Regions from separate parts of the Streptomyces sp. CNX435 genome, predicted to be linked through region 2. Evidence: riboswitches for the same ligand, from Rfam matches in the RefSeq annotation. Region 2 holds a riboswitch; the other holds the start of a gene.

Region 1 (14,194 bases), on a different contig from region 2:
GCCGTCATCCACGACAACGTCTTCATCGGCGGCCACAGCAACCTCCGCGGCTGCGTCATCGGCAAGAACACCGACGTCATGCGCGCCGCGAGGATCGAGGACGGCGCGGTCATCGGCGACGAGTGCCTGATCGGAGAAGAATCGATCATCCAGGGCAATGTGCGCGTCTACCCCTTCAAGACCATCGAAGCGGGCGCGTTCGTCAACACATCGGTGATCTGGGAGTCGCGCGGCCAGGCATACCTCTTCGGCGCCCGCGGCGTCTCCGGCATCCTCAACGTCGAGATCACCCCCGAACTCGCCGTCCGGCTGGCCGGCGCGTACGCCACCACCCTGAAGAAGGGCTCTAGCGTCACCACCGCCCGCGACCACTCCCGCGGCGCCCGCGCGCTCAAGCGCGCGGTGATCTCCGCGCTGCAGGCCAGCGCCATAGACGTACGCGACCTGGAGAACGTGCCGCTGCCGGTGGCCCGGCAGCAGACCGCCCGCGGCAGCGCCGGCGGCATCATGATCCGCACCACCCCCGGCGTGCAGGACTCCGTCGACATCATGTTCCTCGACGAGCGCGGTGCCGACCTCTCGCAGGCCGCGCAGCGCAAGCTCGACCGCGTCTACGCACGTCAGGAGTACCGCCGGGCGTTCCCCGGCGAGATCGGCGACCTGCGCTTCCCCGCCAGCGTCTTCGACTCCTACACCGGCTCGCTGCTGCGCGCCGTGGACACCGGGGGCATCGCCGAAGCCGGCCTGAAGGTCGTCGTCGACGCCTCCCACGGCAGCGCCGGCCTGGTGCTGCCGAGCCTCCTCGGCCGCGTCGGGGTGGACGCGCTGACCATCAACCCGGGCCTGGACGAGTCCCAGCCGACCGAGACGCCGCAGTCGCGCCGGGCCGGCCTCGTCCGCCTCGGCGAGATCGTGGCCTCCGCCCGCGCCGCCTTCGGCGTGCGCTTCGACCCCGTCGGCGAGCGCATCTCGCTGGTCGACGAGAAGGGCCGGATCGTCGAGGACGACCGGGCGCTGCTCGTCATGCTGGACCTGGTGGCGGCGGAGCGGCGCAGCGGCCGGGTGGCGATGCCGGTGACGACGACGCGCATCGCCGAGCAGGTGGCCGCGTACCACGGCACCCAAGTGGAGTGGACGACGACGTCGCCCGACGACCTGGCCCGGGTGGCGCGCATGGACGACACCGTCTTCGGCGGCGACGGCCGCGGCGGCTTCATCATCCCGGAGTTCTCCTCCGTCTTCGACGGCGCCGCCGCGTTCGCCCGGCTCACCGGCCTGGTCGCGCGCACCCAGCTCACCCTCAGCCAGATCGACGCCCGCATCCCACGCGCCCACGTGCTGCGCCGGGACCTGGCCACCCCGTGGGCGGTCAAGGGCATGATCATGCGCCGGGTGGTGGAGGCCGCGGGCTCCCGGGACGTGGACACCACCGACGGCGTGCGCGTCGTGGAGCCCGACGGGCGCTGGGTGCTGGTGCTGCCGGACCGCGCCGAGGCGGTCACGCACCTGTGGGCCGAGGGTCCCGACCAGGCGTCCGCCGAAGCCCTCCTCGACGAGTGGGCGGCAGTTGTCGACGGGAGCGGCGACGGGAGCGGCGACTGACGCGGGCACGGCGGAGAGAGACTTCACCTAACCCAGGGGTCGCGGCACCGTAGGGCCTCCGGGCGTGCAACGATGTCCGGCATGCCGCAGCAGCCCCCCGAACGGAGCAGTGCACCGGCACGCCCCCGTCCGGACGCCTCCATGTCGCTGCTGACCCGGCTGATGGACCACAGCCTGGACGACGGGTACGCCGAAGCCGCCGCGCGCCACGGTGCCCGCCCGCGCGGGGAGCGGCTGCCGCAGCGGCTGCGCGGGCGGGCCTGGCTGGCGGTCGGCCTGGTGCTCACCGCGCTGGTCCTCACCGTCGGCGCCGCCGAGGCCCGCGTCGAGGCGCCCGACCTCGCCCGCGAGCGCGAGGAGCTGATCGACCGGGTCGAGGATCGTACCGCCGCGGCGGACGACCTCGACCACACGGTCGAGCAGCTGCACGACGAGGTGGCCGACCGGCAGCGCGAGGCGCTGGAGGAGCACGGAGGCGACCGGGCCGCCCTGCTCGCGCTGTTGGCCGGTGCGGCCGAGGCCGAGGGCCCCGGCGTACGTCTGGTGGTCGACGACGCCGCCGACGCGGGCACCGGCGCGGCCGGCGGCCCGCGTGGCTCGACCAGCTTCGCGGACGACGGCCGGGTCCGCGACCGCGACCTGCAGCGCATCGTCAACGGGCTCTGGCTCGCCGGCGCCGAGGCGGTCTCCGTCAACGGCCGCCGGCTCACCGCCCTGTCCGCGATCCGCGCGGCCGGCGACGCGATCCTCGTCGACAACCGCCCGCTGGCACCGCCGTACACGGTGCTGGCCATCGGTGACGGTGAGCGGCTCCTGGAGCGGTTCCGGGAGAACGCCGACGGCCAGTACCTGGACGTGCTGGAGGACAACTACGGGATCAGGGCCGGGATCTCCGCGCGGGACGACCTCCGGCTGCCGGCCGCCGCCGGCCTGTCCGTACGCCACGCAGAACCGAAGGAGAACAACCCCTCGTGATCGCCGTACTGGGTCTCGTCGCGGGAATCGTCATGGGCCTCGTCGTCCAGCCCGTGGTGCCGGCGGGCCTGGAGCCGTACCTGCCCATCGCCGTCGTCGCCGCGCTCGACGCGGTCTTCGGGGCGCTGCGGGCCATGCTCGACGGGATCTTCGACGACAAGGTCTTCGTGGTCTCGTTCCTCTCGAACGTCGTCGTGGCCGCGCTGATCGTCTTCCTGGGCGACAAGCTGGGCGTCGGCGCGCAGCTGTCGACGGGCGTCGTGGTGGTGCTCGGCATCCGGATCTTCTCCAACGCCGCCGCCATCCGGCGGCACGTCTTCCAGGCGTGAGGCCCGTGCCCGACGAGACTCCTCCGAACTCCCCGCGCCCCGGCGACCCGCCCGCCGAGTACCCGCAGGGCACGCCCGGCGCGCCGGGCGTGCCGCCACGCCCGTCCGCGCCGCGGCAGCACCCGCCCGCGGGCCACTCCTCCCGGCAGCAGCCGCAGCCGCCGCGACAGCCGGCCCCGCGGCGGCCCGCCGCGCCGCCGCAGCCGCCCGCGCAGCCGCCGCGCAAGCCCTCCGTACCGCAGCGACCGGCCGCCCAGCAGCGACCACCGGCCCAGCAGCGCCCGGCCGACCAGCAGGGACCGGCCGACCAGCAGGGACCGGGTGCCCAGCAGCGGCCCCCCGCGCCGTCGTCCTCCGCGCCGTCGTCCTCCGCGCCATCGCCGCCCGGGCCGCCGCCACCCGAGCGAGCCGCGTCCCCCGAGCCGCCCGCCCCGCCGCGGCCCGTGCTGGGCGCCGGCCGGCGCCGCCTGGTCGACGCCGTGTGGCCGCCCCGGCTGACCCGCTCCCAACTGATCGTCGCCCTACTGCTGTTCGTGCTCGGCCTGGGCCTGGCCATCCAGGTCCGCTCCACCGGCGAGTCCAGCGCGCTGCGCGGCGCCCGCCAGGAGGACCTCGTCCGGATCCTCGACGAGCTGGACGACCGCACCCAGCGGCTGGAGGACGAGCGCGAGCGCCTGGAGGACCAGAAGGCGGAGCTGGAGAACAGCTCCGACCAGGCGGAGGAGGCGCGCCGGCAGACGGAGGCCAAGGAGCGCGAACTCGGCGTGCTGGCCGGCACCGTCGCCGCCGAGGGCCCGGGCATCGAGATCACCGTCCGCGGCCCCGCGGGGGCGGTCGAGGCGGACATGCTGCTCGACACCATCCAGGAGCTGCGGGCGGCCGGCGCCGAGGCGATCCAGATCAACGGCGTGCGCGTGGTCGCCGGCACACACTTCGCCGCCGCCGGGGAGAACGACGTGGCGATCGACGGCCGGCGGGTCTCCCAGCCGTACGTCTTCCGCGTGATCGGCCGCGCCGAGGATCTGGAGCCCGCGCTGAACATCCCCGGTGGGGTGGTTCAGACCATGGAGGAGGAGCAGGCTACGGTGTCCATCGAGCCCCGGGACACGGTCATCGTGGACGCCTTGCGGCGGGCGAAGCCGCCTGACTACGCTCGGTCGTCGTCGTGACCTCGTGGTTACCGGGGGTCGACGCAGCGGCTGCGGTTGCGTAAGGGAAACTGTCCGGGGGTTGTGGACGTTCAGTGAATGTCCGGTGCCGCTGATGCGCGTGTCGAGTGACCTGCTCGAACACGGGCCTGTCCGACGGTCAAGGGGAAATCGCCCGTGAAGTTGTTCGCTAAGTTGTTCGGGAGGGGCTCGGCGGAACGGCCGGGCCGGCACCGCGCCGCGTCCGCGTCCCAGGGCGGCGAGGCCGGCGAGCGCGCCTTGTACCGCGATCAGGCGCCTCCGCAGTCCGGCGACATTTCGGGTGGTCAGGGCGAGTCTTATGTTGACCCTGCCGCGTCCGGCCGCATAGGTTTCGGGGAACCATCAACCTCAAGTGCGGGTGGAGGGTTCGGCCCAGGCCCGCATGCGCCCGACGCCGCTGCGGGCGTTCCGCAGCAGGAGGCTCACTCCATGGACCTGCCGGTATGCAACAGGTGCGGGGCCCGCAACGCGCAGGCGAGCCGGTTCTGCTCCAACTGCGGCGCCCCGTTGCGGGCGGGGGCGCCCGAGCGCCCGTCGGAGACCACGACCACGATCTCCATCTCGGGCCTTGAGGCGTACGAAGCCGAGGTCGCCGCCGGTGGCGCCGGCCAGACGCTGCCGCCGCTGTCGCCCGAGGCGCAGGCGGCCGTCGACGCACTGCCGCCCGGCTCCGCGCTGCTGGTCGTCCGCCGCGGCCCCAACTCCGGCTCCCGCTTCCTGCTGGACAGCGAGCTGACCACCGTCGGGCGCCATCCGCAGAGCGACATCTTCCTGGACGACGTCACCGTCTCCCGGCGGCACGTGGAGTTCCGCCGGACGCCGGACGGGCGGTTCTCCGTCGCCGACGTCGGCAGCCTCAACGGCACGTACGTCAACCGTGAGCGGATCGACGAGATCGAGCTGACCAGCGGGGACGAGGTGCAGATCGGAAAGTTCCGGCTGGTCTTCTTCGCCAGCCGGCGCACCGCCTGACGGCGGGAGAAGACGACCACGGGACGGAAGCGATGGGCGACACCCCCGGGGGCGGCACCACCGCCCCGGAAGCGGACCGGCCGGACCGACGCCGGGCGCTCGACCGGCAGTTGAGCATCGGGGGTGTCCTCGCCGTGCTGCGCGAGGAGTTCCCCGAGGTCACCATCTCCAAGATTCGCTTCCTGGAGTCCGAGGGCCTGGTGGAGCCGCAGCGCTCCCCGGGCGGCTATCGCAAGTTCGGCGCCGCGGACGTCGAGCGGCTGGCCCGGATCCTGCGTATGCAGCGGGATCACTACCTGCCGCTGAAGGTCATCCGTGAGCAGCTGGACGCCGAGCCCGCGGACGGCGCCCGCGCCGGTGCCGGTGCCGCCGCGGAGCCGCCCCACGACCCCCGTATCGACCGCGCGACCCTCCTGCGCACCGCCGCCGTCGGCGAGGAGGAGCTGGCGTCCTGGGAGGCGTTCGGCCTCGTCGCCCCGGACGCCGACGGGCTCTACGACGCGGACGCCGCCGCCGTCGCCCGCCTCGTCGCCGAACTCGGCAGTTACGGGCTGCAGGCGCGCCACCTGCGCGGCCTGAAGGCCGCCGCCGACCGCGACGCCGGCCTCGTCGAACAGGTCATCGGCCCGCTGCGGCGGCACCGCAGCCCGCAGACGCGGGCGCACGCGGAATCCACGGCAGAACGCCTGATCGAACTGTCCGCGCGGCTGCACGCGACCCTCGTACGGTCGTCGCTGCGGGTCGCCGGCAGCTGACCGGTCCCGTGCTCGACTACCCAAAACCGCCGGGGTCGGCCTAGGGTTGCTGTGTGAACGAGCTCGACGTTGTGGGTGTCCGGGTGGAAATGCCCTCGAACCAACCGATCGTTCTCCTGCGTGAAGTGGGCGGCGACCGGTACCTCCCCATCTGGATCGGTCCCGGGGAGGCGACGGCGATCGCCTTCGCGCAGCAAGGCATGACCCCCGCGCGCCCGCTGACCCATGACCTGTTCAAGAACGTGCTGGACGCGGTCGGCCAGGAACTCGCCGAGGTGCGGATCACCGACCTGCGGGAAGGCGTGTTCTACGCCGAGCTGGTGTTCTCCGGCGGCACTGAGGTGAGCGCCCGCCCGTCCGACGCCATCGCCCTCGCGCTGCGCACCGGCACGCCGATCTACGGCAGCGAAGGAGTGCTCAACGACGCGGGTATCTCGATCCCGGACGAGCAGGAGGACGAGGTGGAGAAGTTCCGCGAGTTCCTCGACCAGATCACGCCCGAGGACTTCGGTACCAACCCTCAGTGACTGCCGCCCGCGGTAGCCCGCCCGGGCCTACCGCACGGACGCCGTGGCCAAACCACCCGTAGGGTGATGAGCACCCGGCGTGCCCCGTGTGGCGTTCGTTGACGCGCCCGGGGCGACTGCCTACCGTCAGGAGGCAGGTCAGGGAGCGGGAGGTCGGCGTGGTGGTCACGGGCGGCGAGAGATCGGCCGGAGGGGGCGGACCAGTTCCGCTGTACGGTCACGGCGCGGAGCCCGCGAGGCAGCAGTCGGCCGCCTCCGCGGATCCGGACGAGGTCGGCTACCGGGGACCCGCCGCGTGCGCCGCGGCCGGTATCACGTACCGCCAGCTCGACTACTGGGCCCGTACCGGCCTGGTCGGGCCCGGTGTCCGCCCCGCGCACGGCTCGGGCACCCAGCGGCTCTACAGCTCCCAGGACGTCGTCGTACTCAAGATCGTCAAGCGGCTGCTGGACGCCGGGGTCTCGCTGCAGAGCATCAGGACGGCCGTACGGCACCTGCGCGCCGCCGGCGCGGCTGACCTGCGGCGGATGACGCTCATCAGCGACGGCGCGACGGTCTACGAGTGCACGTCCCCGCACGAGGTCGTCGAGCTGCTGCAGGGCGGCCAGGGCATCTTCGGCATCGCCGTCGGCGTGGTCTTCAGCGACGTGCAGGCCGCCCTCGCGCAGCTGCACGCGGAGCGCGTCGACACCGGCGAGACGCTGGTGGGGCGCAACGCCGCCGACGAACTGGCACGCCGCCGCAGCCGCGCCGGCTGACCACGGCCGGACTGCGCTCCGGAGCCCCGCGGCGCCCCCGGGCGCGCACGGGCCGCCACGGCCGCCGTACGGCGGCGCCAGGGCCGCTGTCGCGCCGATGTCGTACCCATGGGGGACCATTCGAGCGTGAGAAGCGCGCCGTCCGTCCTGCACCTGGACATGGACGCGTTCTACGCCGCCGTCGAGCAGGCCGCCAAGCCGAGCCTCAAGGGCAAGGCCGTGATCGTCGGCGGCCTCGGCCCGCGCGGCGTGGTGGCCACCGCGTCGTACGAGGCACGGGTCTTCGGGGTGCACTCGGCGATGGCCATGGGCATGGCCCGCCGGCTCTGCCCCAACGCCGCGTTCCTCGTCCCCCGCTTCCGGCTCTACCAGCAGGTCAGCGGCCAGGTCATGGCGCTGCTCGGGGAGCTGTCGCCGCTGGTGGAGCCGCTGAGCCTGGACGAGGCGTTCGTCGACCTCGAAGCCGGCGGCACACCCGCGGAGGAGACCGCGCTACGGGGTGTGGCGCACCGGCTGCGCGCGGACATCCGCGCCGCCACCGGCCTGACCGGGTCCGTCGGGCTCGCCGCCTCCAAGATGCTCGCCAAGGTCGCCTCCGAGCTGGCGAAGCCGGACGGGCTGGTCGTGGTGCCGCCGGGCGGCGAGCGGGCGCTGCTGGGGCCCATGAGCGTGCGTACGCTGCCCGGCGTGGGCCCCGCGACGGCGGACACGCTGCGCCGCGCCGGGATCACCACGGTCGCGGAGGTCACGGAGGCCGGCGAGGACGAGATGGTGCGGCTGCTGGGCAAGGCGCACGGCACCGGGATCCACGTCATGGCGCTGGGCCTGGACGAGCGGCCGGTGGTCGCGGACCGGGACGCCAAGTCCGTCTCCGTCGAGGACACCTTCGACGTCGACCTCACCGACCGGATCCGGATCCGCACGGAGGTCGAGCGGCTGGCGCGGCGCTGCGTGACGCGGCTGCGCGGCACGGGGCGCTCCGGCCGCACGGTGGTCCTGAAGGTCCGGCGGTACGACTTCTCCACCCTCACCCGCTCCGAGACCCTGCGCGGGCCCACCGACGACCCGGCCGTGGTCGTCGAGGCGGCCCTGCGGCTGCTGGACGGGGTGGAGACGGCCGGCGGGGTGCGGCTGCTGGGCGTCGGCGTGAGCGGTCTCGCGGACTTCACGCAGGAGGACCTGTTCGCGCAGAGCGGCCAGGCGCCGGAGGCGCGGCACGGGCCGGTGGACGCCGACGGCCCGGTGGCCGAGCCGCCGCCCGGGCCGCCCCCGCCGCCCGCCGCGGCGGAGCCGGAGCCGGCGGCCCCGCACTGGCTGCCGGGGCTGGACGTGCGGCACGCCGATCACGGACCCGGCTGGGTGCAGGGCAGCGGCGTGGGCCGGGTCACGGTGCGGTTCGAGGTGCCGGGCTCGGCGCCCGGGCGGGTGCGTACGTTCGCCGCCGACGACCCGGCGCTCCAGCCGGCGGACCCGCTGCCGCTGGCGCCCGGCGGCTGATCAGTCGTCCGACCCGGCGACCTCGCCGACGTCGCGGTCCTGCGGCTGCCGCGCCGGTTGCGGCGGCTGGGACTGCCGGTTCGGACGGGTCCTGGCGACGTCCGGCGGCAGCGCCATCCCGTAGTGCTGGTAGAGCTGCAGCTCCTGCGCGGGGGAGAGGTGCCGGCCGACGCCGAAGTCCGGCGCGTCCTTGATCAGTTCCCGGTCGAACGGCACCCGCAGCCCCTCGTCGGCCAGCTCGCTCGGCCCCAGCGGCACGAACGCGTCGCGGTGGAACAGGCCCGTGCGCACGGCCGCCCACTGCGGGGCGCCGGTGGCGTCGTCGAGGTACACCTCGTCGACGGTGCCGAGCTTCTCGCCGTTGCCGTCGTACGCGCGCACGCCGATCAGGCTCCGGGGGTCGATGTCGGTCTGCACGGTGCCTCCCACGTCTCGACACAGCTCCGCTGCCTCCACGTAACGGCACAACGCGCCGCGCGGCCACTCGGCGGGCGCCGCCCGGGCACCGGCCACGACAGGCCCTCGCACCCGCGCCCGGCTGCGCGGGGGCGTGCGCTGGTACGCTGACCGTGGCTGCAGACCCCGTGCGGGAGAGTCCTCCGCCCGCCAGACGGAGGCGCCGAAGGAGCAACTCCTCCCCGGAATCTCTCAGGCCCCCGTACCGCACGGACGAGGTCACTCTGGAAAGCAGGGCGGGTCGTACGCGACCCCTCCTCACCGACGGTGCAAGCCGGCCCGCCCGGTCCGGGCGGACGGCGAAGCTCTCAGGTCCGGATGACAGAGGGGGAGGCCGTACGGGTGCCCGGCCCAGGGGTATCCGCGAAGGTCCGTGCGACCAGGAGGCCCCTTGTCTGAGACGAACGCCCACCGCATCCCGCTGTCCGCCCTGGAGCGCGGCACTCCCTTCGAGCTGCGCCACATCGGACCCGACGCGGGCGACCGGGCCAAGATGCTCGCCCAGGTCGGCTACGGCTCGCTGGACGAGCTGACCGCGGCCGCCGTACCCGGTCCGATCAAGGGCACCGGCGCCTTCACGCTCCCCGCGGCCCGTTCCGAGGCCGAGGTGCTGGCCGAGCTGCGCGCCCTGGCGGGCCGCAACGAGGTGCTGACCTCCATGATCGGCCTCGGCTACCAGGGCACCCACACGCCGCCCGTCATCCTGCGCAATGTCATGGAGAACCCCGCCTGGTACACGGCGTACACCCCGTACCAGCCGGAGATCTCCCAGGGCCGGCTGGAGGCGCTGCTCAACTTCCAGACCGTCGTCGCCGACCTCACCGGGCTGCCCACCGCCGGCGCGTCGCTGCTCGACGAGGGCACCGCCGCCGCCGAGGCGATGGCGCTGTCCCGGCGCGTCGGGAAGGTCAAGGACGGCGTGTTCCTGGTCGACGCCGAGACCCTGCCGCAGACAGTCGCGGTGCTGCGCACCCGCGCCGAGCCGACCGGCGTCGAGGTCGTCGTCGCCGACCTCGCCGGCGGCATCCCCGCCGATGTCGCGGAGCGCGGCGTCTTCGGCGTGCTCCTGCAGTACCCGGGCGTCTCCGGTGTCGTACGGGACCTCGCGCCCGTCATCGAGCGGGCGCACGAGCTGGGCGCCGTCGTCACCGTCGCCGCCGACCTGCTCGCGCTCACCCTGCTGACCTCGCCCGGCGCGCTCGGCGCCGACATCGCGGTCGGCTCCAGCCAGCGCTTCGGGGTCCCGATGGGCTTCGGCGGGCCGCACGCCGGCTACATGTCCGTACGCGAGAAGTTCGCGCGCAGCCTGCCCGGGCGGCTCGTCGGCGTCTCCAAGGACGCAGACGGGGCGCAGGCGTACCGGCTCGCGCTGCAGACGCGCGAGCAGCACATCCGCCGCGAGAAGGCCACCAGCAACATCTGCACCGCGCAGGTGCTGCTCGCGGTGATGGCCTCGATGTACGCCGTCTACCACGGCCCCGAGGGCCTGGCGGCCATCGCCCGGCGCACCCACCGCTACGCCGCGATCCTCGCCGCGGGCCTCAGGGCCGGCGGCGCCCACGTGGTGCACGACGCGTTCTTCGACACGGTCACCGTCCGCGTCCCCGGCCGGGCCGCCGAGGTCACCGCCCGTGCCCGCAACGCCGGCGTCAACCTGCGCCTCGCCGACGCCGACCACGTCGGCATCTCCTGCGACGAGACCACCGTCCGCGACCATCTGGCCGTCGTCTGGGACGCGTTCGGCGTCGCCGGGCAGGACGTCGGGGAGCTGGACGCGGCGACCGCCGACGCGCTGCCGGCCGCCCTGCAGCGCACCGATGAGTACCTGACGCACCCCGTCTTCCACCGGCACCGCTCCGAGACCGCCCTGCTGCGCTACCTGCGGGCGCTCTCCGACCGGGACTATGCGCTCGACCGCGGCATGATCCCGCTCGGCTCCTGCACGATGAAGCTCAACGCGACCGCCGAGATGGAGGCCGTCACCTGGCCCGAGTTCGCCGGCCTGCACCCCTTCGCGCCCGCCGACCAGGCCGAGGGCTATCTGACCCTGATCCGCGAGCTGGAGGACGGCCTGGCCGCCGTCACCGGTTACGACAAGGTCTCCCTGCAGCCCAACGCCGGCTCGCAGGGCGAGCTGGCGGGCCTGCTGGCCGTACGGGCGTACCACCGCGCGAACGGCGACGAGCGCCGCACCGTCTGCCTCATCCCGTCCTCCGCGCACGGCACGAACGCCGCCTCCGCGGTGATGGCCGGCATGAAGGTCGTGGTCGTGAAGACCGCCGAGAACGGCGAGGTCGACGCGGACGACCTGGGCGCGAAGATCGAGCGGCACGGTGACGAGCTGGCCGTGCTCATGGTCACCTACCCCTCCACGCACGGCGTGTTCGAGGAGCACATCACGGAGATATGCGACGCCGTGCACGCCGCCGGCGGCCAGGTGTACGTGGACGGTGCCAACCTCAACGCGCTCGTCGGCCTCGCCGGGCCGGGGAAGTTCGGCGGCGACGTCTCGCACCTGAACCTGCACAAGACGTTCTGCATCCCGCACGGCGGCGGCGGCCCCGGCGTCGGCCCGGTCGCCGTCCGCGAGCACCTCGCCCCGTACCTGCCGAACCATCCGCTGCAGCCTGCCGCCGGGCCGGCGACGGGCGTCGGCCCGGTCTCCGCGGCGCCGTGGGGCTCGGCCGGCATCCTGCCCATTTCCTGGGCGTACATGAAGCTGATGGGCGAGGGCGGCCTGCGGCGCGCCAGCCAGGTCGCGGTGCTCGGCGCCAACTACGTGGCCAAGCGGCTGGAGCCGCACTTCCCGGTGCTGTACACCGGCCCGGGCGGGCTCGTCGCGCACGAGTGCATCGTCGACGTACGGCCGCTGACCAAGGCGACCGGGGTGTCCATAGACGACGTGGCCAAGCGGCTGATCGACTACGGCTTCCACGCCCCGACGATGTCGTTCCCGGTGGCCGGGACGCTGATGATCGAGCCGACCGAGAGCGAGGACCTGACCGAACTTGACCGGTTCTGCGAGGCGATGATCGCGATCCGGCGGGAGATCGAGCGGGTCGGCACGGGGGAGTGGGACAAGGACGACAACCCGCTGGTCGGCGCGCCGCACACGGCGGCGCAGCTGGCGGGGGAGTGGAAGCACCCGTACGGGCGGGACGAGGCCGTCTTCCCGGCCGGGGTGACGCCGGCGGACAAGTACTGGCCGCCGGTGCGCCGGATCGACGGCGCCTACGGCGACCGCAACCTGGTGTGCTCCTGCCCCCCGTTGGACGAATACGACGCCTGACGTACCGCTGTGTGCGTACCGCACCCGGCCCGGCGCCGACGCCGGGCCGGGCGGCGTGCGGGGCGCGTGCGGGAGTGCGGGGGACCGGCCGGCGTGCGCCAGCCGGGTCTGCCGGGTCTGCCGGTCAGGCCGCGGCGGTCACGTCGTCGGCGTTCGGCGGCCGGTGCGGCGCGATGATCCGGCCGTCGGGCAGCAGCTCGCCGGTGTCCTCGAACAGCAGAACGCCGTTGCAGAGCAGGCTCCAGCCCTGCTCCGGGTGGTGCGCCACCGGGCGCGCCGCCTCCCGGTCGGTGGACTGGGCGGTCGGGCAGGGTGGCTGGTGCTGGCACATGGCTGGGTACTCTCGCTGGTTCCTGGTCTCGGTCCTGCGCTCTGCAGATGTCATCGCCGCCCCCCGTGTCGACTCGTTCCGCAACCAGTGTTCCCCCGCGGGCCTCAATCCGCAGGGAATTACCGGCAGGTGGTCTCCGGGGCGGAAGACGCATCACCCTCGTGGGCGGTTGCTCGGTGCCAGTCCATCCTTTCGGGGGGTGCACCGGCGGGAGTGGACTAGCCCACAGCGGTGATCAGACCGTGACCTCGCCGTGATCAGGCGGAGGAGCCGAGCAGCCGCGCCGCCGCCAGCCGGTCGCGCAGCGCGGGCAGCAGGTCGCCGGCGCGGTGCGCGCGGTGGGCGCGGATGCCGGGCGGCGCGGGCGCCAGCGGCACCAGCAGGTCCGCGGGGTCGACCGCGCCCGACTCGGGCGCGGCGTCGCAGTCGGTGCGCAGCCAGAGGGTGACCATGTACAGCTCGGGTACGGAGAGCAACCGCGGCTGCAGGCGGGCGGAGAGCGACTCGGCCTGACGCAGGGCGCGTTGGGTGGAGGCGACGTACGGGCCCTCGGAGAAGTGCGAGAACGCCCAGCCGTCGGGGGTGATCCGCGCCTCCGCCGCGGCGACGACGCGGCCCTCGGCGACGAGGTGGAACCGCCAGCCGCTGAGCGCCGCGTGCGGCGGGCCGTCCCCGGCGCCGACCCCGTCCAGCACGTGGACGGGCAGCGGGTCCGTGGCGCCCGCCGGGCCGGTCCCCGACGTCGGCGCGAGCGTACGGGTCCCGCGCACCGCCGTCGGGGACTTCAGCGCGGCGTGCACGCTGCGCAGAGCCGGGGAGGGGGGTGTGAGGACGCTGAGCGGCATAGGGGTCGCCTACCTTCGTCAGACGTGGAGCAGAGCGGGGAGCAAGACGCGGACGGCGCTGTCTGCGAACGGGGTCAGAGGGGGCCGCATCCGTGTAAGGGCGCCAACTCTCTGCCTCGTTCGCGGATTTTATACGACTAGCGGTGGCGGTCCTTCCGCCTTGCCGCTTGGGCGAAATCCGCAAGAGGATTCTCGGTCGAGTATTCTCTGGTCCTCTCCGGAAGACCGGCGAGAAATACCTGACGGGCGCGGCGACGGTCATCGCGCGGGGTCGGCCGGATCTCGTCGGTTTTGCGACCAGGCGACGAGCGGCGCGGTGCGCACCGGGCGGTGTGCAGTCGGAACGATTCTGTACGGCGCGGGCGGCCAGCGTAGCCGATGAACGGCGGTCGCGGGGTAGGGATCCCCGCGCCTGGGCATCATCCCGGGCAGCCGAGCCGAGGAGGAACCTCGATGGGCGAGAAGGTCGTGGCCGGCGGGTTCGACCTGTCCGACCGTCACCGCTATCGGCAGCGGCTCCGCGAGTGCCTCGCGGGGTTGGAGCGACTGCTGGAGGAGAAGAGATTCGACCGCCCGCAGAATCTCATGGGGCTGGAGATCGAGCTGAATCTCGTGGGCGCGGACGGCATGCCGCGCATGATGAACTCGGAAGTGCTGGAACGCATCGC
Region 2 (14,194 bases):
CGCGTCGTCATCCACGTCACCGAAGGCAGCCACGCCGTGGCGCTCAAGGTCTTCCGCGACCCCGGCCACGGCGCCGCCTCCCACTACGTCGTCCGCGCCGGGGACGGGCACGTGGCGCAGACGGTGCGCGAGCTGGACGTCGCGTTCCACGCGGGCAACCGGGAGTGGAACGAGCGCAGCGTCGGCATCGAGCACGAGGGCTTCGTGGACCGCCCGGAGACGCTCACCGACGTCATGTACCGCTCGTCGGCGAAGCTGACCGCGGACATCTGCCGGCGGTACGACATACCCGTGGACCGGGAGCACATCGTCGGCCACAACGAGGTACCGGAGGCCACCCACACCGACCCCGGGCCGCACTGGGACTGGCAGCGCTACATGCGGATGGTGCGCGAGGCGCACGCCGCCGCGGACCGCAAGGCGAGCGCACGCCCGGCGCGCGACTCCTGATCCCGCGCCTGGATCCCGCGCCTGATCCCCGCGCGACCGGAGCGGTCCGCTACGGACCGCACCGCCCCGCGCCGCCGCTCAGGTCAGCCCCGCCGCCCGCGCCCGCGCCACCGCCGGCCCGATCGCCGCCGCCAGCGCCGCCACGTCCGCCGCCGTCGACGTGTGCCCCAGCGAGAACCGCAGCGTGCCCCGCGCCAGCTCCGCGTCCGCCCCCGCGGCGAGCAGCACGTGGCTGGGCTGGGCGACGCCCGCGGTGCAGGCGGAGCCGGTGGAGCAGGCGATGCCCTGGGCGTCCAGGAGCAGCAGCAGGGAGTCGCCCTCGCAGCCGGGGAAGGAGAAGTGCGCGTTGGCGGGCAGCCGCCCGGCCGGGTCCGGGTCGCCGTTGAGCACCGCGTCGGGCACGGCCCCGCGCACCGCGGCCACCAGGTCGTCGCGGAGCGCGCCCACCCCGGCGGCGAACTCCGCGCGCCGCTCCGCGGCCAGCTCCCCCGCCACCGCGAACGCCGCGACCGCCGGCACGTCGAGCGTGCCGGAGCGCACCTCGCGCTCCTGCCCGCCGCCGTGCAGCAGCGGCTCGGGCGCGTACTGCCGGCCGAGGAGCAGGGCCCCGATGCCGTACGGGCCGCCGATCTTGTGCCCGGTCAGCGTCAGCGCGGCCAGCCCGCTGGCGCCGAAGTCGACCTCGGCCTGGCCCGCGGCCTGCACGGCGTCGGCGTGCATGGGCACGCCGTACTCCCGTGCCACGGCGGCGAGTTCCGCGACGGGCAGGACCGTGCCGATCTCGTTGTTGGCCCACATCGCCGTCACCAGCGCCACGTCCCCGGCGCCCCCGCCCGGGCCGCGCTCCAGCGCGGCGCGCAGCGCGTCGGGGTGCACCCGGCCGTGGCCGTCGACGGGGAGCCACTCGACGGTGGCGCCCTCGTGCTTCTGCAGCCAGTGCACGGCGTCGAGCACCGCGTGGTGCTCCACCGGGCTGGCGAGCACCCGGGTACGGGCCGGGTCCTCCGCGCGCCGGGCCCAGTACAGGCCCTTGACCGCCAGGTTGTCCGCCTCGGTGCCGCCGGAGGTGAAAACCACCTCGCTGGGCCGGGCGCCGAAAGCGGCGGCCAGCCGCTCCCGGGACTCCTCGACCGTACGCCGGGCCCGCCGGCCCGCGGCGTGCAGCGACGAGGCGTTGCCGGTGACGGTGAGCCGGTCGGTCATGGCCCGCACCGCCTCGGGGAGCATCGGGGTGGTGGCGGCGTGGTCGAGGTAGACAGCCTGGTCCATGATGGTCCCGATTCTACGGCGCCCGCCCGCCCCGCCTCACGCCGCGTTCCGGCCGCGCGGAAGCCCGCCCCGCCCCCGTCCCGGCTCCCGCCCGGAACCGGCCCGCCGGCCCCGGGAGCCGATCCTCCCGGGGCCCGTGCCACCCCGCCGCGTGCTACTTCTTGTCGTCGGGTGCCTGGTCGGGTGCGTTCTCCGGGTGCCAGCAGGCGGTGCGCTGCCCGGGCTTCAGCTCCAGCATCGGCGGCTCCTTGGTCTTGCAGACCTGGGTGGCCTTCCAGCACCGGGTGTGGAAGCGGCAGCCGGGCGGCGGCGCGATCGGCGAGGGCACGTCGCCCTTGAGCAGGATCCGTTCGCGCTGCTGCCTGCGCTTGGTGTCCGGCACCGGCACCGCGGACATCAGCGCCTTGGTGTACGGGTGCAGCGGCGCCCGGTACAGGCTGGCGCGGTCGGACAGCTCGACGACCTTGCCCAGGTACATGACCGCGATCCGGTCCGAGACGTGCCGGACGACGGACAGGTCGTGGGCGATGATCACGTACGTGAGCCCGAACTCCTGCTGCAGGTCGTCCAGCAGGTTGACCACCTGCGCCTGGATGGACACGTCCAGCGCCGAGACCGGCTCGTCCGCGCCGATCAGCTTCGGCTGCAGGGCCAGCGCCCGGGCGATGCCGATGCGCTGCCGCTGGCCGCCGGAGAACTCGTGCGGATAGCGGTTGTAGTGCTCGGGGTTCAGGCCGACCCGCTCCAGGATCGCCTGGACCTCCTTCTTCACCCCGCCCTCGGGCGTGACGTTCTGCAGCTTGAACGGGGCGCCGACGATCGTGCCGACGGTGTGCCGCGGGTTCAGCGAGGAGTACGGGTCCTGGAAGATCATCTGCACGTCGCGGCGCAGCGGGCGCATCTGGCCCGTGCTCAGGTGCGTGATGTCCCGGCCCTGGAACTCGACGCTGCCGCCGGTGGGCTCCAGCAGCCGGGTGATCAGCCGGCCCATGGTGGACTTGCCGCAGCCGGACTCGCCGACCACGCCCAGGGTCTCGCCGGGCAGCACCTCGAAGTCGATACCGTCCACCGCCTGCACCGCGCCGACCTTGCGCTGCAGCAGGCCCTTGCGGATGGGGAAGTGCTTGGCCAGCCCCGAGACCCTGAGCAGCGGCTCGGTGCCGGCGACGGGCTTCTTGCGCAGCCGCGCGCCGGGAATGGTCGCGGTCGCCTGCGTCCCGCCGGGGTCGGTCGGCCCGGCCCCCGCGGCGCCGGTCGCCTTCCCGTCCCCCGCAGTGGGGGTACCCCCGCCAGTGGGGGCGTAGCCGGCGGGGGAGGTCGCCTGGTCGGCCTTCGTCTCGGGCACAGCCTCGTCCTTCACAGCTTCGGCGCAATCTCTTCGGTGTAGATGCGCTCCCGGTCTTCCTGCCGCATGTGGCAGGCAGCAAAGTGGTTGGCGCCCACTTCGCGCAGCTCGGGCCGTACGGTACGGCTGGCGTCGTCCGCGGGCACGTCCGCGTAGGGGCAGCGGGGGTGGAACGCACAGCCGCTAGGCACGTTGATGAGGCTCGGCGGGCTGCCCTTGACCGGGATGAGCCGGTCCGTGGCCTCCCGGTCGATGCGCGGCATGGAGCCGAGCAGGCCCCAGGTGTACGGGTGCTGCGGCCGGTCGAAGATCTGCTCGGCCGAGCCCTTCTCCACGCACCGGCCGCCGTACATCACCAGGATGTCGTCGGCCAGCTCGGCGACCACGCCGAGGTCGTGGGTGATGATGACGACCGCGGAGCCGAACTCCTTCTGCAGATCCCGGATCAGGTCGAGTATCTGCGCCTGCACGGTGACGTCGAGCGCGGTCGTCGGCTCGTCGGCGATGAGCAGTTCGGGGTTGTTCACCAGCGCCATCGCGATCATCGCGCGCTGGCGCATGCCGCCGGAGAACTGGTGCGGGTAGTCGTCGACGCGCTTGTCGGGCTGCGGGATGCCGACCCGGTCGAGCATCTCGATCGCCCGCTTGCGCGCGGTCTTCTTGTCGACGTCGTGGTGGACCCGGTACGCCTCCACGATCTGGTACCCGATCTTGTAGTACGGGTGCAGCGCGGACAGCGGGTCCTGGAAGATCATCGACATCTCACGGCCGCGCAGCCGGCGGACCGTGTCGGGCTCCGCGGACAGCAGCTCCTGGCCGTTGAGCCAGATCTCGCCGGAGAGCCGCGCCCGCCGGCGCTTGCCGTACTGCCCGGCGGTGTGCAGCCCCATCACCGCCAGCGAGGTGACGGACTTGCCGGAGCCGGACTCGCCCACGATGCCGAGGGTCTTGCCCTTCTCCAGCTGGAAGGAGAGCCCGTCGACGGACTTCACCAGGCCGTCGTCGGTCGGGAAGTGGACCTTCAGGTCCCGGATGTCCAGGAAGGCCGACGCTTCAGTGCCGGTGGGCACCGGCTCGCCGACGGCGCCCGTCTTCGTCAGGCCGGTCACGAGACCCTCACCCTCGGGTCGATGGCGGCGTACACGAAGTCGACCACCAGATTGCAGATCACGATGAAGAAGGCGGCGAACAACGTGACGCCGAGGATCGGCGGCAGGTCGTTCTCGTTGATGGACTGCACCGCCCAGGAGCCGACCCCGTTGAAGGAGAACACCGTCTCGGTGATCACCGCCCCGCCGAGCAGCAGCGCGAAGTCCATGCCGAAGATGGTGACGATGGGGGTCAGCGCGGAGCGCAGCCCGTGCCGGGTGATCACCACCGGCTCCTTCAGGCCCTTCGCGCGGGCGGTGCGGATGTAGTCCTCACCCATGGTCTCCAGCATCCCGGCCCGCGTGAGTCTCGCATAGAGAGCCGAATAGAGGAACGCCAGGGAGAACCAGGGCAGCATCAGCCCCTGGAACCAGCGCACCGGATTCTCGGTGAGCGGCGTGTACTCGTTCGGGAAGATCTCCCACTGGTAGACGAACAGCGCCAGCGCGACGGTGCCGGTGAAGAACATCGGCAGCGAGACGCCGGCCAGGGCGATGCCCATGGCCGCGCGGTCGAAGAACGACCCGGGGCGCAGCGCCGAGATCACGCCCGTCGTCACGCCGGAGACCAGCCACAGCACGGCGGCGCCGACCGCCAGCGAGGCGGTGACCGGCAGCCGGTCCAGCATCTCCGGCCAGACCTCCACGTGCTTGCGGAAGGAGTAGCCGAGGCAGGGTGCGTTGCACTGCGACGGGTCGGGGCCGAAGTTGAACTCCCGGCCGGCGAAGATGCCGCGGATGAAGTCCCAGTACTGGACGTAGACGGGATCGTCGAGGCCGAGGTTCTTCTTGACCGCGTCGATGGTCTTGGGGTCCGGGCTCTTGCCGATGTACTGCGCGGCGAGCTGGTCTGCGGTGCTGCCGGCGAGCCGCGGCAGGATGAAGAAGATGGCGTAGGTGATGGCGCTCACGACGAACAGCAGCACCACCGCGGCCAGCAGCCGCCGGATGAGATACGCGAACACGAGGGCGTGCCTTCCACGGTCCGGGCGGCGCGGGCGGTGCCGGTGAGGGGCACCGCCCGCGCAGCCGGTGAGGGTGCTACTTCAGGCCGAGGTTCAGGTAGTCGTACTGACCGCTGAACGCCTGCGAGGACACCAGGTTGGTGAGCTTGTCCGAGCGCTGGTGCAGGACCTTGAAGTAGGAGAGGGGCACGATCGCCGCCGTCTCCAGGACCTTCTCGTCCACCTCGGCGTATGCCTTGGCACGGGCCGCCTTGTCCGGGTTGGCGATCGAGTCGTCGAGCAGCTTGTTGATCTCCGGGTCGTCCAGGTACGAGATGTTCGTGTTCCCGTCTTCACCGATGGCACCGCCGTTGAAGATCTGCTGCAGGAAGCCGTAGCCGCTGGGCCAGTCGGCGCCCCACTGCATCATGTACAGACCCGCGTTGTTGTCCTTGGTCCACTTCTTGGAGCCCGCGAAGTCGGTGAAGTACTTGCCGCCGGGGAACTTCTGGATCTCGGCGTTGATGCCCACCTTCTTCAGGGCCGCCTGGATCGCCGTGGCGTTGTCGATCTCGTCCTGGCGCTCGGTGCGCGCGGTCAGCACGGTGTCGAACCCGTCGGGCTCACCGCACTCCTTCAGCGCGGCCTTGGCCTTGTCGACGTCGCCCTTGCTGCCCTCGGTGGCGTACGGGTCGTCATACGCCTCGTGGCTCGGGACGTCCGGCGGCAGCGCGGTGGTGGCGATGCTGCCCTTGGGCTCGCCGCCGAGGGCGCGCAGCGAGGAGTCCTTGTCGACGGCGTACTCCACCGCCTTGCGGCAGTTGACGTCGTCGAACGGCGCCAGCTGGGTGTTCATCGCCAGGTAGGTCAGGCGGCCGCCGGTCGGATTGTCGATCATGTTCGACTTGTCCCGCAGCAGCTGCGACTGGGTCTGACCGGTGACGCCGAGGGCGTCCAGCATCACGTGGGTCTCGCCGGCCTCGATGTTCTGGTCGATGGTCTCGGCGTTGACCTTGAACTTGACCTCGATCTTGTCCGGCAGCTGCTTGCGGATCTCGTCCGTCTTCGGGTCCCACTGGTCGTTGCGGACCAGGGTGGCGGACTTGTCCAGGTCGAAGCTCTCGAACTTGTACGAGCCGGAGGAGACGATGTTCTTCTGGTAGTCCGAGCCGTTGTCCTTGTCCCGCGGCACCGGCGCGGTCTGCGTCATCGCCACCAGGTAGTCGAACTCCTGGAACGGCTGCGCCAGCTCGAAGACGATCGTGTGGTCGTCCGGGGTCTTGATGGACGAGATGCCCTCTTCGCCCTTGTCCTTGTACGGACCCTGGTAGTCGTCCGGGTTCTTCAGGTACTGGGCGAAGTAGTTCGGGCCGAGGGAGAGCACGTCGCGGGCGTAGTTGCTCCGCTCGACGGCGTACTTGACGTCACCGGACGTAATCTCGGTGCCGTCCTCGTACTTGACACCCTTCTTGATCTTGTACGTCCAGGTCTTGCCGCCGTCCGTCGACTCACCGGGACCCTCGGCGAGGTCCGGCACCGGCTCCGCGGCCTGTGCGCCCGGGCCGGGGGCGTAGGTCATGAGGGAGCGGGCGTACAGCCGGCTGAAGTTCCACACGTAGCCGTAGTACGTGTTGCCCGGGTCCATCGAGTCCGGCACGTCGGCGGACTCGTAGACGAGGGTGCCGCCCTTCTTGTCGGACGGGTTGAGGACCTTCTCGATCGCCGCGTTCGCGGGCGCGCCGCCGCCCTCGCCGCCCTCGTCGTCGTCGTTGCCGCCACCGCCGCAGGCGGAGACGGTCAGCGCGACCGAGACGGCAACCGCGAGCATGGCGGCTGATTTCGACCTGAGTTTCATGGTGAGGCGTTGCCCCCTGGTTCGGAGAGATGGGACGAGAGCGGGAACGGCGGGTGCCGCGCCCAGACTGTTTCCTGGTGTCATCGGTGTCATCGGCGGCCCTTGGGATCGAGTGCGTCCCTGAGCCCGTCGCCCAAGAGGTTGAAGGCCAGCACGGAGAGGAAGATCGCCACACCCGGCACGACCATGAACATCGGGTCGACCTGGTAGTAGTCGATCGCGCTGCTCAGCATGCCGCCCCAGGAGGCCTGCGGCGGCTGGATGCCCACGCCGAGGAAGCTCAGCGCCGCCTCGAAGAGGATGTTGGTCGGGATCAGCAGCGTGGAGTAGACGAGGATCGGCCCCACCAGGTTCGGCAGCAGCTCCCGGAAGAGGATGAAGGGGCCGCGCGCGCCCAGGCTCCGGGCCGCTTCGACGAACTCGCGTTCACGCAGGCTGAGCGTCTGTCCTCGGACGATTCGGCCGATATACGGCCAGCTGAAGAAGCCGATGACGAAGATCAGCACGCCGATGTGCAGCTCCAGCCCCTTCAGCCCGAAGGCGCCGCCCTGCAGCGCGGCGGAGATGGAGATGGCGAAGAGCAGCACCGGGAAGGCCAGGAACGTGTCCATGGTCCGGCTGATGATCGTGTCGGCCCACTTGCCGTAGTAGCCGGCGATGACGCCGAGGACGGTGCCGATCACGACGGCGACCATGGTGGCGCCGAAGGCCACCAGCAGCGAGACCCAGGAGCCCTCCAGGATCCGGGTGGCGATGTCGCGGCCGAGCTTCGGCTCCACGCCCAGCGGGTGGTCCCAGCTGATGCCGCCGAACGAGCCGTACGGCGTGGCCAGGGAGGGGTCGACGAGGTCCTGGTTCAGCTTGTTGGGGTCGAGACCGAAGATCGACTGGATCGGCCGGGAGAGCGCGGCGATCAGGATGAGCAGCACCACGACGACGCCGCCCGCCATGGCGACGCGGTCACGCTTGAGCCGCATCCACGCGATGCGCCCGAGTGAACGGCCCTCGATCCGGCTCTTGTCCACGCCCTCGACGAGAGCTTCCGGCGTCGCCTCGGCAGCGCCGGTGGTCTCGATAGGTGCCGTCATGTTGTGGGGACCCCTCCCGAGCGGCGGCGTCCCGCCGTCGTCTGCCGCGGTAGCGGCTCATTCGCTTCGCTGGTGCAAGTCATGCCGTGGTGCCGTGTGCCGTTGGTTCGTGGTCCGTGATCGTGAATGTCCGCCGTCGCACAGGGGAACGACAGCCTCCTGCGGGGGGAGTCTTCAACGCGCTAGGGATCACTCGCCAGACCCCGAGGGGAATGGATGCGCAAACGTGATGCGATGCAGTGGATACCGTTATCCGGACATCCCACCGCCGCTGAGCGGATCTTCACCGCCCCGATAGCGGGGCGTATGCCGACATAAAGATCGGGGCCTCAGAACTGCGGGGCGGGCCCCGGCTGCCAACCGGACTGCTGGGCGCCGCCCGCCGAGTGCGGCGGCGGATAGCCGTAGCCGGCGGGCGGGGCGGCCGGGCCGCCGCCGTGGGCGCCGCGGTCGAAGAACGGCCGGGAGTTGGCCCGCATCCACATCGCCACCGGCTCGTGGTCGTCGGCCAGCGCCACCGTGGAGACCGCCAGGCCCGGGGGCGCGGCGGCCACGGACTCCTGCATCATCGCCTGCGCCGCGGCGACGGACTGGGGGCCCGTGTCGTACAGGTCGATGCCGATGGCCAGGTACGGCTCGCCGAGCGCCGGCTGCACCCAGGCGCGGCAGAGCGTGCGCACGGCGGGGGTGCGGTGGGCGGTCTGGCCCAGCAGGGCGTAGAACTGCGCGACGTCCACGACGGGCTCGGAGATCCGCAGCGGGCCCGCGGGCAGCCGGTCCAGGCCGGTGGCCACCCGGCGCAGGTCGAGCCAGGGGACGCCGACGCCGCCGCCGGCGGCGTGCGGGTCGAGCCACAGGCCCCAGCGGTCGGGGTAGAGCGCGGCGGCGATCTCCGCACCGGCGACGGGCTCGTGGGCACCGGCCCAGCCGCTGGCGGCCAGCTCGTGGTCGGAGCTGAAGCAGGGCGCGTAGGCGTGGCCCTCGACCTGCATGCTGCCGTACTGCGCGTCGGGCGAGTCCGGTCGGCCCTGCCAGAGCAGCATCCACACCTGCCCGGCGGCCAGCGCGGCGAGCAGCGCCTCGTAGGCGTCGTACCTGCCGGGAGCCACCTGGCGGACCAGCTGGCCCACGCCCGCTCCCGGCGCCGCACTCCCGCTCGCGCCCCCGTTCACCCTCGGCCCCAACCCTTCGTCTCGGCCATCGCCGCCGCCGGGCACGCGTGTACCCCCGGAATGGTCATCAAACCAGCTTAGGGCCTCCCCGCGTCAGCCGACCCGGATGTAGAACGGCTCGACCTTGGCCCGCATCCAGGTGATCACCGGGTCCACGGCGGCGTCGAGGAACACCAGTTGCACCTTCCACGGCACCGGCTGCGCGCCCAGCGCCCGGCCCAGCGCCTCCACCGTCGCCTGCCGGCTCTCGTCGTACGTGTCCAGCAGCTCGACCCCGATGTACAGCTGTACGGCACCCCCCTCCACGCTCGCGAGCCCCCGGCGTGCGCTGCGCACCACCCCGATCCGCTCGAACTCCTCCCGGGCGACGGCCAGGAAGTCCACCGGGTCGTCCTGCCAGTCCGGCGTGAACAGCCGCACCCGGCCGCCCCGCGCCTCCCCCGGCAGCCGCGGCGCCCCGCGGTCCCGGCGGTCGCGGCACAACTCAGCCACCGCGGCCGGCGGCAGCGGCACGCCGACGGTGCCGCCGGGGTTGACCGCGATGCCGACCCCCGGCGGCAGCCCGCGGGCGAACTCGCGGGCGGGCGCGACGGTGAACGACATGTGCGAGCCGGTCACCCGCAGGAACTCCTCCTGCGAGGAGAACACCGGCACGTACGGCGCGCCGCCGATGTCGGTCGTCGGCAGGTCGAGCGACGCGCTGTCCGGGCCGCCGCCCTCGGGCAGCGGCACCCACAGGCTGCTGCGGCCCAGCACCTCCAGCAGCCGCGGGGCCGCCTGCGGGTTGCCGAGGGAGGCGGCGAGCACCTCCTCCAGCTCGTTGCCGGGAAAGCCGCCCGTGGCGGGGGGCTGCGGGGAGCGGTAGTCGTAGCTCATCGGAACCAGCCAACTGTCGGGGGTGAACGTCGGCACCCTAACGGCTGCGAGCGTTCGCGGGCGAAGCCCGTACGTGCACACGGTGGCGCCCTCTCACCCACCGACCTCGGATAAAAGAGAGCACCTTCTCCGGCGAACGCGGCGGAGCCGCCGGAGCTGCCGGCGGGGTCGGGCGGGTTGCGACCGTACGGGCCCGGGAACGGGGCGGCGGCGGGCGCGCGCTCAGCCGAAGCTGATCCCGCGCAGCGCCCCCGCCGCCGCCCCGTCCAGCACCAGCACCGACGCGCACACCGCCGCCAGCTCCCCGTCCCGCGCCGAGTCCAGCAGCCGCCGGTGCGCCCACCGGTGCCGGGCGAAGGCGTAGCGCGACACCGCGCGCCCGCGCGCCGCCTGCCGCTCCCGCGCCACGTCGGCCGGTACGTCCAGCACCACCACGTGCACCCCGCGCCCGTACCGCCGGGCCTGCCGGGTCAGCCACCACCGCACCCACGGCAGCGTGCCGCAGTCGTGCACGACGAGGCTGCCGCCGGCGCGGACCGCGAAGCGCAGCCGGGCGTAGTGGTGGACGCGCACCAGCGGCCGGTACATCCCGTACGGCAGCCGCGGCCCCAGCCGGCGCGCCCAGTGTTCGCGTACGTACTGCGAGTCGATCAGCAGCACCTCCGCCGGCGGTCGCGTCCGCCGCATGAGCGTGCTCTTGCCGCTGCCCGGCAGCCCGGAGATCACGACGATGTCCCCCTCGGGATATCGAAGCCGCTCCCGGGAGGCCGCCTGCTCCACCGTCACGCCGCCTCCCACGCCCTGCCCGCCGCTGCCCTCCACCAGCCTGGCAACAGCGGCGGGGCTCGACAAGGACGCCATGGCACAACGGAAGGCGCTCTCCCAGTTCCGCGCGCCGGCCCGCGATCGCCGGTCGCGTGCAATGATGGGGCCCGCCAACTCCATACCGGCCGTTCGAACCCGCGCGGGAGAGTCCCGGTGCCTCACCGCACCGGGCGCCGAAGGAGCAAGTCCTCCCTTGAATCTCTCAGGCCCCGTCACCGCGCGGGCGAGGCAGATCTGAAAAGCGGGCGGCGTCCTGGAGCACAGCAGTGTGCCGGCGCCGCCCCACCCAAGGTGCAAGCCACGCTCCCGCGGGATCGTGGCGAACCTCTCAGGTTCCGATGACAGATGGGGAGGACACGACCACCCCCTGTCCGGGAGCCTGACGATGACCACTGAGAGCCCTGCACCGCGCCGTACCGCGCTCGACGCCACGCACCGCGCGCTCGGCGCCACCATGACCGGCTTCGCCGGCTGGGACATGCCGCTGCGCTACGGCAGCGAGCGCGAGGAGCACGTCGCGGTGCGCACCCGCGCCGGCCTCTTCGACCTCTCCCACATGGGCGAGATCACCGTCTCCGGCCCCGGGGCCGCCGTGCTGCTCGACTACGCCCTGGTGGGCCGGCTGTCCGCGGTGCGCCCCGGCCGCGCCCGGTACACGATGATCTGCCGCGAGGACGGCGGCATCCTCGACGACCTGATCGTCTACCGGCTCGCCGACGAGGAGTACATGATCGTCGCGAACGCCGCCAACGCGCAGGTCGTCCTGGACGCCCTCGTCGAGCGGGCCGCCGGCTTCCCGGGCGCGGTGGTACGGGACGACCGGGACGCGTACGCCCTGATCGCCGTGCAGGGCCCGAGGTCGGCCGCCGTGCTGGGCCGGGTCACCGACGCGGACCTGGCCGGCCTGAAGTACTACGCGGGGCTGCCCGGCACCGTCGCCGGCGCCGGCGCGCTCATCGCCCGTACCGGCTACACCGGCGAGGACGGCTTCGAGCTGTTCGTACGCCCCGCGGACGCGGTCGCCGTCTGGACCGCGCTGACCGCCGCCGGACAGGACGACGGCCTGGTGCCCTGCGGGCTCTCCTGCCGCGACACCCTCCGCCTGGAGGCCGGCATGCCGCTGTACGGGCACGAGCTGACCGCCGCGCTCACCCCCTTCGACGCCGGCCTCGGCCGGGTCGTCAAGCTCGACAAGCCCGGCGACTTCGTCGGGCGCAAGGCCCTCGCGCAGGCCGCCGAGCGCGCCGCGGCCGAGCCGCCGCGGGTGCTGGTCGGCCTGGTCGCCGAGGGCCGCCGGGTGCCGCGGGCGGGGTACGCGGTGGTGGCCGGCGGCCGGCGGATCGGCGAGGTCACCTCCGGCGCCCCCTCCCCCACCCTGGGCAAGCCGATCGCCATGGCGTACGTCGACGCCGCGCACGCCGAGCCGGGGCCGTCGGCGGCCACCGGCGTGGGCGTCGACATCCGCGGCAGCCACGAGCCGTACGAGGTCGTCGCCCTGCCGTTCTACAAGCGCCCCTGACCGCTCCACCTGCGCCTCTTCATGCCACTCACGTCTCGATCCTGGAGAATCGCCTCATGAGCAACCCTGAGCACCTGCGCTACAGCAAGGAACACGAGTGGGTCGCGGCCGGCGACGACGGCGTCGCCACCGTCGGCATCACCGCGCACGCCGCGAACGCGCTCGGCGACGTCGTCTACGTCCAGCTGCCGGACGTCGGCGACACGGTCACCGCGGGCGAGTCCTGCGGCGAGCTGGAGTCGACCAAGTCCGTCTCCGACCTCTACGCGCCGGTGACCGGGGAGGTCACCGCGGCCAACCAGGACGTCGTGGACGACCCGGCGCTGGTGAACTCCGGGCCGTTCGAGGACGGCTGGCTGTTCAAGGTGCGCGTCGCGGCCGAGGCCGAGGATCTGATGTCCGCCGCCGAGTACACCGAGTTCACCGCGGGCTGAACTCCGCCGTCACGCCCGCGTCCCTCTTCCCCGGAAGGTCCCATGTCCCTTCTGAACGGCTCACTTCTGAACGGCTCGCTCCACGACGTCGACCCCGAGGTCGCCGCCGCCGTGGACGCCGAGCTGCAGCGCCAGCAGTCCACCCTCGAAATGATCGCCTCGGAGAACTTCGCCCCGGTCGCCGTGCTTCAGGCGCAGGGCTCGGTCCTCACCAACAAGTACGCCGAGGGCTACCCCGGCCGCCGCTACTACGGCGGCTGCGAGCACGTCGACGTCGCCGAGGAGCTGGCCCGGGAGCGCGTCAAGGCGCTCTTCGGCGCCGAGGCCGCGAACGTCCAGCCGCACTCGGGCGCGTCGGCGAACGCGGCGGCGATGTTCGCGGTGCTGAAGCCCGGCGACACCATCCTGGGCCTGGACCTGGCCCACGGCGGCCACCTGACCCACGGCATGAAGATCAACTTCTCCGGCAAGCTGTACGACGTCGCCGCGTACCACGTCGACGCCGAGACCGGGCTGGTCGACATGGCCGAGGTCGAGCGGCTGGCCAAGGAGCGGCGGCCGAAGCTGATCATCGCCGGCTGGTCGGCGTACCCGCGGCAGCTGGACTTCGCCGGCTTCCGCCGGATCGCGGACGAGGCCGGCGCGCTGCTGATGGTCGACATGGCGCACTTCGCCGGGCTGGTGGCCGCGGGCCTGCACCCCAACCCCGTGCCGTACGCGGACATCGTCACCACGACGACCCACAAGACGCTCGGCGGGCCGCGCGGCGGGGTCATCCTGTCCCGCCAGGACCTCGCCAAGAAGATCAACTCAGCGGTCTTCCCCGGCCAGCAGGGCGGGCCGCTGGAGCACGTGATCGCGGCCAAGGCGGTGTCGTTCAAGATCGCGGCGTCGGAGGAGTTCAAGGAGCGGCAGCGGCGCACGCTGGACGGCGCCCGGATCCTGGCGGAGCGGCTGCTGCGCGACGACGCGCGCGCGGCCGGCGTCTCGGTGCTCTCCGGCGGCACGGACGTCCACCTGGTCCTGGTCGACCTGCGCGACTCCGAGCTGGACGGCCAGCAGGCCGAGGACCGGCTCCACGAGATCGGCATCACCGTCAACCGCAACGCGGTCCCGAACGACCCCCGCCCGCCCATGGTCACCTCCGGCCTGCGCATCGGCTCCCCGGCGCTGGCCACCCGCGGCTTCACCGCCGCGGACTTCGAGGAGGTCGCCGACGTCATCGCCGAGGCCCTCAAGCCGGGCTTCGACGAGGCCAAGACGGCCGCC

What was found. Region 2 has a riboswitch for glycine ahead of gcvT (glycine cleavage system aminomethyltransferase GcvT). Riboswitches for the same ligand answer to the same signal wherever they lie in the genome.
Region 1: it holds a riboswitch for glycine, as region 2 does, so the genes downstream of both, gcvP (aminomethyl-transferring glycine dehydrogenase) here and gcvT (glycine cleavage system aminomethyltransferase GcvT) in region 2, are expected to answer to the same signal.

Annotation. Positions count from the first base shown of each region.
Region 1 is NZ_JCANTA010000002.1:547,640-561,833, forward strand. It holds gene T328_RS05695 (sugar phosphate nucleotidyltransferase) at 1-1,602, shown strand, start outside; gene T328_RS05700 (DUF881 domain-containing protein) at 1,684-2,577, shown strand; gene T328_RS05705 (small basic family protein) at 2,574-2,906, shown strand; gene T328_RS05710 (DUF881 domain-containing protein) at 2,996-4,075, shown strand; gene T328_RS05715 (double zinc ribbon and FHA domain-containing protein) at 4,232-5,068, shown strand; gene ftsR (transcriptional regulator FtsR) at 5,101-5,823, shown strand; gene T328_RS05725 (bifunctional nuclease family protein) at 5,877-6,350, shown strand; gene T328_RS05730 (MerR family transcriptional regulator) at 6,509-7,108, shown strand; gene T328_RS05735 (DNA polymerase IV) at 7,235-8,605, shown strand; gene T328_RS05740 (PRC-barrel domain-containing protein) at 8,606-9,034, opposite strand; glycine riboswitch at 9,183-9,279, shown strand; gene gcvP (aminomethyl-transferring glycine dehydrogenase) at 9,453-12,350, shown strand; gene T328_RS05750 (DUF5999 family protein) at 12,475-12,681, opposite strand; gene T328_RS05755 (hypothetical protein) at 12,939-13,526, opposite strand; gene T328_RS05760 (glutamate-cysteine ligase family protein) at 13,980-14,194, shown strand, end outside.
Region 2 is NZ_JCANTA010000023.1:48,404-62,597, reverse strand. It holds gene T328_RS29150 (N-acetylmuramoyl-L-alanine amidase) at 1-450, shown strand, start outside; gene T328_RS29145 (cysteine desulfurase family protein) at 529-1,719, opposite strand; gene T328_RS29140 (ABC transporter ATP-binding protein) at 1,874-3,079, opposite strand; gene T328_RS29135 (ABC transporter ATP-binding protein) at 3,076-4,173, opposite strand; gene T328_RS29130 (ABC transporter permease) at 4,170-5,177, opposite strand; gene T328_RS29125 (ABC transporter substrate-binding protein) at 5,254-7,011, opposite strand; gene T328_RS29120 (ABC transporter permease) at 7,101-8,099, opposite strand; gene T328_RS29115 (enhanced serine sensitivity protein SseB C-terminal domain-containing protein) at 8,429-9,229, opposite strand; gene T328_RS29110 (enhanced serine sensitivity protein SseB) at 9,365-10,147, opposite strand; gene T328_RS29105 (AAA family ATPase) at 10,370-11,008, opposite strand; glycine riboswitch at 11,103-11,200, shown strand; gene gcvT (glycine cleavage system aminomethyltransferase GcvT) at 11,358-12,491, shown strand; gene gcvH (glycine cleavage system protein GcvH) at 12,548-12,925, shown strand; gene glyA (serine hydroxymethyltransferase) at 12,968-14,194, shown strand, end outside.